2 regions of the Pseudoalteromonas sp. Z1A2 genome follow, and region 2 is predicted to be linked to the other one. Evidence: predicted binding sites of a transcription regulator. Region 2 holds the regulator's gene; the other holds the start of a gene.
The links. The regulator NrdR, encoded in region 2, represses ribonucleotide reductase genes. The targets are predictions, from matches to a motif close to AAACACNANATNTNGTGTTT.
Positions count from the first base shown of each region.

Region 1: a site for NrdR is predicted at 1,739-1,758, ahead of nrdA (class 1a ribonucleoside-diphosphate reductase subunit alpha). Genes of this name have one in related genera too.

Region 1 covers NZ_WTKX01000002.1:46,306-50,421, reverse strand. The annotation lists gene ubiG (bifunctional 2-polyprenyl-6-hydroxyphenol methylase/3-demethylubiquinol 3-O-methyltransferase UbiG) at 79-789, shown strand; gene GQR47_RS01655 (HAD-IA family hydrolase) at 789-1,469, shown strand; gene nrdA (class 1a ribonucleoside-diphosphate reductase subunit alpha) at 1,878-4,116, shown strand, end outside.
Region 2 covers NZ_WTKX01000008.1:19,660-23,775, reverse strand. The annotation lists gene glyA (serine hydroxymethyltransferase) at 106-1,362, shown strand; gene nrdR (transcriptional regulator NrdR) at 1,731-2,180, shown strand; gene ribD (bifunctional diaminohydroxyphosphoribosylaminopyrimidine deaminase/5-amino-6-(5-phosphoribosylamino)uracil reductase RibD) at 2,183-3,316, shown strand; gene GQR47_RS07635 (riboflavin synthase) at 3,333-3,986, shown strand; gene ribBA (bifunctional 3,4-dihydroxy-2-butanone-4-phosphate synthase/GTP cyclohydrolase II) at 4,016-4,116, shown strand, end outside.

The sequences.
Region 1 (4,116 bases), on a different contig from region 2:
TTAATTTACAGGCGCAAAACTTTGCGATTTATCAATTTAGCCCTATATAATGGCCTCAGATTGACGAGGAAGTATTTTATGACCGAACATCAAAATGTAGATCACGCAGAAATAGCAAAATTTGAAGCCATCGCCGAGCGTTGGTGGGACTTAGACGGAGAATTCAAACCTCTTCACGAAATTAACCCGTTACGTTTAGATTTTATAGCAAACAAAACGCAAGGCTTATTCGATAAAGAAACACTCGATGTTGGCTGTGGTGGCGGTATTTTAAGCCAAAGCATGGCGCGCATGGGCGCAAAAGTAACTGGCATCGATATGGGGCAAGAGCCTTTAACTGTTGCTAAGTTGCACAGTTTAGAAACTGGCGTAAATGTAGATTACATAAAAGTGCCAGCAGAAGAGTTTGCATCGCAACACCCAGAGCGCTTTGATGTAATAACCTGTATGGAAATGCTTGAGCACGTTCCCGACCCAGCATCTATCATTCATGCCGTAGCTGCACTTGCCAAACCAGGCGCAGACGTGTTTTTTTCAACCCTGAACAAAACACCTAAAGCATATTTATACGCTATTGTTGGTGCTGAAAAGCTTTTAAAAATGGTGCCTGAAGGTACACACGACCATAAAAAGTTTATAAAACCTGCACAGCTTATTACATGGGCAGAGCAAGCGGGTTTAAAAGTTCGTGCAAGTACAGGCCTTTCTTATAACCCACTATCAAAGCAATATACGCTCAATAGTGACGTTAGCGTAAATTACATACTGTACTTCGAGAAGTTAGCTTAATGGCTAACTCTCAAGCCCCCCTCCCCCTTATTGAGTACGATGCATTTTTATTTGATTTAGACGGCACTCTACTCGACACCGCTGAAGATTTAGGTGCGGCTTTAAATGCAGTTCTCATTAATAATAAAATAGAGCCTGTTAGTAGTGATATATACCGTCCTGCGGCATCTAACGGCGCAGGCGCATTATTAGAGGCTGGTTTTAAAGAGTTATGGGACACACAACCTCAAAGCGAGCTTATTAAGCAATTAGTTGACGAATACGCTGCAAACATAGCAAATCACACACATTGCTTCAGCGGTGTTGAATCGTTGCTTATTGCCCTTGATCAGAAAAAGATCAAATGGGGGATCATGACTAACAAACCAGGGTTTTTAACTGATCCTTTAGTGGCAGCAATTCCCGCATTGAAAAATGCTAGTGTAGTAATAAGTGGCGACACCTTAGCTGAAGCTAAGCCATCACCTTTACCGCTGCTACACTGTGCAAAGCTTATGGGAGTGCAACCAAAACGCTGTTTGTACATTGGTGATGCACAGCGAGACATACAAGCAGGCAAAGCCGCAGGTATGCGCACAGCAACGGCACTTTGGGGTTACATACCAAGTATTGATGAAGCCAACAGCTGGAATGCTGATTTTAACTGGCAAAGCCCAATTGATGGTTTTAACCATATATAGTGCCACGTTAATTAATAAACACTATATATTGTGATTGTGTTAGTTTTTACGCAAAGCTTGCTGATAAAAAAAGCAGTCAAAATTTATTTTTAAAATGCGTAAATTTAGCAGATCATTAGTTGATTTTTGCATATTTCAACTTAAATGATTGTTCGAAGGTGAGTATCTACTAACACAAATACGTTATCCCGAAGTTATCCACAAATAGGGGCAATTATGTCCCTTGCAAAACAACTCAGACCACACTATCTTGTGATCTCTAAATTGAACAACACCAGATATTGTGGCCAAATGTTATTCAATTAAATTCGCAAATATGGCGAAACTTATAATAAATGAGTATATACCTCGCCCCGGCGAGGTATAAAGCATTGGTCAAAATACATAATTCCCAAGGAATACAGGCAAATGAACCAACAGTTATCTGTAAGCAAACGTGACGGGCGTAAAGAGCCTCTTGATCTGGATAAGATCCATCGCGTTATTGAGTGGGCCGCCGAAGGTTTAAACAACGTTTCGGTTTCGCAAGTTGAATTAAAGTCGCACATTCAGTTTTACGACGGTATTCGTACTAAAGACATTCACGAAACCATCATTAAAGCAGCAGCGGATCAGATTTCAAAAGAATCGCCTGATTACCAATACTTAGCTGCACGTTTAGCTGTATTCCATTTACGTAAAAAAGCGTACGGTCAATTTGAGCCACCACGTTTATTTGACCACGTAACAAAAATGGTTGGCGATAAACGCTATGATGCTCATTTACTAGTAGATTACACAGAGCAAGAGTTAGATGAGCTTGATGCATACCTTGATCATTCTCGCGATCTTAACTTTAGCTACGCTGCTGTAAAGCAACTTGAAGGTAAGTACCTCGTTCAAAACCGTGTATCGGGTGAAATATACGAAAGTGCACAGTTTTTATATATTTTAGTTGCGGCAAGCTTATTTTCAGATTACCCACGTGAAACACGTACTGATTACATTAAACGTTTTTACGATGCAGTATCTTTATTTAAAATATCTCTACCAACGCCAATTATGTCGGGTGTACGTACGCCTACTCGCCAGTTTAGCTCGTGTGTATTGATTGAATGTGGCGACAGCCTTGATTCAATCAATGCAACGTCGTCAGCTATTGTTAAATACGTTTCACAACGTGCGGGAATTGGTATTAATGCAGGTCGAATTCGTGCGCTAGGTAGCCATATTCGTAACGGCGAAGCGTATCACACAGGTTGTATCCCTTTTTATAAGCACTTTCAAACAGCGGTTAAAAGTTGTTCACAAGGTGGTGTACGTGGCGGCGCAGCAACATTATTCTACCCGCTTTGGCATTTAGAAGTAGAGAACCTACTTGTACTTAAAAATAACCGTGGTGTAGATGATAACCGCGTTCGCCACCTAGATTACGGCGTACAGTTTAATAAATTAATGTACTCTCGTTTAATTAAAGATGATTACATTACATTATTTAGCCCATCAGATGTGCCTGGCCTTTATGATGCATTTTTTGAAGACCAAGCTGAGTTTGACGCACTTTACGTTAAATACGAACAAGACGAGTCTATTCGTAAAAAACGCATTAAAGCCATTGAGCTTTTCTCTATGTTTGCGCAAGAGCGTGCAAGTACTGGTCGTATTTATTTACAAAATGTGGATCACTGTAATACACACAGCCCATTTATTTCTAAAGTTGCGCCAATTCGCCAATCTAACTTATGTTTAGAAATTGCATTGCCAACTAAGCCACTTAATAACGTGAATGACGAAGAAGGCGAAATTGCCCTTTGTACACTTTCTGCGTTTAACCTAGGTGCAATAGAGTCACTTGATGAGCTTGAAGAGCTAGCTGAACTTGCAGTACGCGCACTTGATAACTTACTTGATTTCCAAGACTACCCTGTACCGGCTGCTAAAAATGCAACTATGGGTCGTCGTACACTAGGAATAGGCGTAATTAACTACGCATACTACCTAGCTAAAAACGGTAAACGTTATTCTGATGGCAGCGCTAATGCATTAACACATAAAACCTTTGAAGCTATTCAATATTACTTAATGAAAGCATCAAACGAGCTTGCTAAAGAGCGTGGCGCATGTCCTAAGTTTAACGAAACAACGTATTCACAAGGTATTATGCCAACAGATACGTACAAACGTGATTTAGATAAAATTTGTGATGAGCCACTTCATCTTGATTGGGATACACTACGTGCAAGTATTAAAGAGCACGGTATGCGTAACTCAACACTAAGTGCATTAATGCCATCAGAAACATCGTCGCAAATCTCTAACGCAACTAACGGTATTGAGCCACCACGTGGACATATTAGCGTTAAAGCAAGTAAAGACGGTATTTTAAAACAAGTTGTTCCTGAGTATGAGCGTTTAAAAGATCAGTACGAGCTACTATGGGACATTCCATCAAACGATGGTTATTTACAGCTTGTTGGCATAATGCAAAAATTTGTTGACCAAACAATTTCTGCAAATACAAATTATGATCCAAACAAGTTCGAAGGCGGTAAAGTACCTATGCAAGTCTTATTAAAAGACTTACTAAGCGCGTACAAACTAGGTGTTAAAACCTTGTATTACCACAATACTCGCGATGGCGCCTCAGATTCACAAGAAGATGCTCCAG
Region 2 (4,116 bases):
ATCCCTGTTTAAATATCCTCAACTTAAGAGCGTAGGCAAAGAGTCGTTTAAAGCGTACAATAAAGCCTCTAAAAAACACCATACACGTTGCCCTAGGAGACCCCAATGTTAGAACGTAGCATGAATATTTCGGATTTTGATCCAGAGTTATTTGACGCGATAAACAAAGAAACTGCTCGCCAAGAAGAGCACATTGAACTAATCGCTTCAGAAAACTACTGTAGCCCACGCGTACTAGAAGCGCAGGGTTCACAGCTTACAAATAAATACGCAGAAGGTTACCCTGGCAAACGTTATTATGGCGGTTGTGAGCACGTTGATGTTGTTGAGCAATTAGCAATTGACCGTGCTAACGAGTTATTTGGTTCTGACTACGCAAACGTACAACCACATGCTGGTTCGCAAGCTAATGCTGCTGTTTTTCTAGCGCTATTAGAAGCAGGCGACACTGTACTTGGTATGAGCTTAGCTCATGGTGGTCACTTAACTCACGGATCACACGTAAGCTTCTCTGGTAAGCTTTACAATGCAATTCAATACGGACTAGATGAAACAACGGGCGAAATTGATTACGCACAGGTTGAAGCACTAGCACTTGAGCATAAACCAAAAATGATTATTGGTGGTTTCTCAGCGTACTCAGGTATTGTTGATTGGGCTAAATTCCGTGAAATTGCTGACAAAGTAGGTGCTTACCTGTTTGTTGATATGGCTCACGTTGCAGGTTTAATTGCGGCAGGCGTTTACCCAAGCCCAGTTCCTCATGCACATGTTGTAACTACAACTACGCATAAAACACTTGCTGGTCCTCGTGGTGGTTTAATTATCTCTGCATGTGGCGATGAAGCAATCTATAAAAAGCTTAACAGCGCAGTTTTCCCTGGTGGCCAAGGTGGTCCTTTATGTCATGTTATTGCAGCAAAAGCAGTGGCATTTAAAGAAGCGCTTCAACCAGAATTTAAAGTATACCAAACACAAGTTGTTAAAAACGCAAAAGCAATGGTTGCTGTAATGCAAGAGCGCGGCTACAAAATCGTATCTGACAAAACTGAAAACCACTTATTCCTACTCGATTTAATCGATAAAGATATTACTGGTAAAGATGCAGATGCAGCCCTTGGTAACGCTAACATCACAGTTAACAAAAACTCAGTGCCAAACGATCCACGTTCTCCGTTTGTAACATCTGGTTTGCGTATTGGTTCTCCTGCAATCACTCGTCGTGGTTTCAAAGAAGAAGAATCAAAAGAGCTTGCTGGCTGGATTTGTGACGTACTAGATAACATCACTGATGAATCTGTACAGGCGCAAGTTAAAGAAAAAGTAAAAGCAATTTGTGCAAAATTACCTGTTTACGCTTAATTGCATAAGCAGCAGTAATTTAGATCACATAGGCTAGGGGCCTGTTTATCTTTCGAGGTTTAATTTGCAGTAGTATGTTTGGTTTTTAGGCAAGGCAGAGTCTATGTAGTGTGGTTACTCCACACAAATAGGCGATAACGCAGCATAAATGCCAAACATGCACTGCCCTCGGGTTCGTCCTAGGGGCGATTTACTCTTTGTTGCTCGGTTTTTACTTAGCCCACTAGGTTACAAACCTCGCGCCGCGATTAAATCACCCATAGATAGAACAAATTTAATCCTGAAAGGTCAACAGGCCCTATTTTTTTGCTAAGATAAAAGACCGCTATTTAGCGGTCTTTTTTGTTTTAAAACGGAAGTACCGAGCTATGCATTGTCCATTTTGTACCGCAAAAGATACTAAAGTTATTGACTCACGCCTTGTTGGTGGAGGCCATCAAGTTCGCAGGCGCCGTGAGTGCAACGACTGCCATGAGCGCTTTACTACATTTGAAGGCGCTGAACTGGTTATGCCTCGTGTTATTAAACAAGACGGCAGCCGCGAACCATTTAACGAAGATAAATTATTAAATGGCTTAAATCGCGCACTCGAAAAACGCCCAGTGAGCACAGAGCAAGTAGACGAAGTAGTGAATATAATAAAATCGCAGTTGCGTGCTACAGGCGAGCGAGAAATTTCAAGCCATTTGGTTGGTGAATGCATTATGGAAGCCCTCAAAAAGCTCGATAAAGTAGCGTATGTAAGATTTGCCTCTGTTTATCGCTCGTTTGAAGATATACGCGAATTTGGCGAAGAAATTGCCCGCTTAGGGGAGTAACAATGCAAAGCCAAGTTCCTTTTACTGAACATGATGAAATGTATATGGCACGCGCCATAGAACTTGCCAAAAAAGGCCGGTTTACTACCACACCTAACCCTAATGTTGGCTGTGTTTTAGTTAAAAATAATCAAATAATTGGTGAGGGTTTTCATCAATTAGCAGGTCAAGGCCATGCAGAAGTAAATGCACTGGCTGTCGCTGGAAAAAATGCACAAGGTGCAACGGCTTATGTAACGCTTGAACCGTGTAGTCATTATGGCCGTACGCCACCGTGCGCCGAAGGCTTAAAAGCTGCCGGTGTGGTAAAAGTAATTGCTGCTATGGTTGATACAAATCCACAAGTTGCTGGCAAAGGCCTTAAAATACTGAGCGACGCGGGTATTGACGTTGCTTACGGGTTACTCGAATCACAAGCTCGCGCACTTAACGTTGGCTTTTTTAAGCGTATGGAACAAGGCTTACCTTATGTGATTTGCAAAATGGCAGCGAGTATTGATGGTAAAACGGCGCTTAAAAATGGGCAAAGTAAGTGGATCACAAGTCCTGCTGCTCGACAAGACGTACAATTATACCGAGCGAAAAGCTGCGCTATTTTAACCGGTGCCGATACAGTGCTAGTAGACGATGCTAAACTTAATGTGCGACTAAGTGAGCTGCCTTGCACACTGCCTACTGATTTGCCGCTTCGCCAGCCCGTGCGTGTTATAATTGACTCTCAAAACCGTTTAACACCTGACCTTGCTTTATTTGAAATCCAAAGTGATGTAATAATATTTACGACTAAGGTTGATAAATCATTGCAATGGCCGCATTTTGTAAAGCATATTGAAGTTAGTGAAAGTAACGGTAAAGTTGATTTACAAGCCGTTTTAGAAAAACTTGGGCAACTGCAGTTTAATAATGTTTGGCTTGAAGCTGGCGCAACACTTGCTGGTAAAATGACAGAGCTTAATTTAGTTGACGAGTTTGTTTTTTATTTAGCGCCTAAACTAATGGGCCATGATGCAAAAAGTTTAGTTAATTTTCCTGAATTGACGAGTATGCAGAACACCGTTGATTTAACATTTAATGAATGTGCGCGCATTGGTGACGATTTACGTATCACCGCGTCAAAACTCATTAAAATCACTTAATAAAAAGAGTAGTGCTATGTTTACTGGGATAATAGAAGCCACAGGCAAAATTGCTTTATTACAAAAAAAACAAGGCGACTTAGCCATTCGTATCCAAAGTACTGATCTTGATATGACAGACGTAAAGTTAGGTGACAGCATTGCAACTAATGGTGTTTGCTTAACTGTAGTTGATAAACATATTGATGGTTTTAGTGCGGATTTATCTAATGAGACGATTAGTTTGACCGGTTTTGCTCACTATGCTTTAGGACAAACGGTGAATCTTGAAAAAGCCATGCAACCTGTTTCTCGTTTAGGCGGTCATTTAGTGTCTGGCCATGTTGATGGTATCGCAACAATTACAAGTATTACAGCAAACGCCAGAGCAACAGAATATTGGCTTACAACTGACGAAAATTTAATGAAATACATTCCTTACAAAGGTTCGGTATGTATTGATGGTATAAGCCTGACAGTAAACGCTGTAGAGGGTAATAAATTCAAATTAACAATTGTCCCACACACGAGTGAGCAAACCACAATTGCTCATTTTAAAGTAGGTACCCAAGTTAATTTAGAAGTCGATCAAATTGCACGTTATTTAGAGCGCCTTATAAAGGGTGCAGAGCAACCAACGGGCTCTGATATTTCGATGAGCTTACTCGCTAAAGCGGGTTTTATTAAATAACGAAACTGACAACTTACACGAGCAAATTTATGAATTTACACAGCGCGCAAGAAATCATCGACAATATTAAAGCCGGTAAAATGGTTATTTTAATGGATGATGAAGATAGAGAAAATGAAGGCGATTTAAT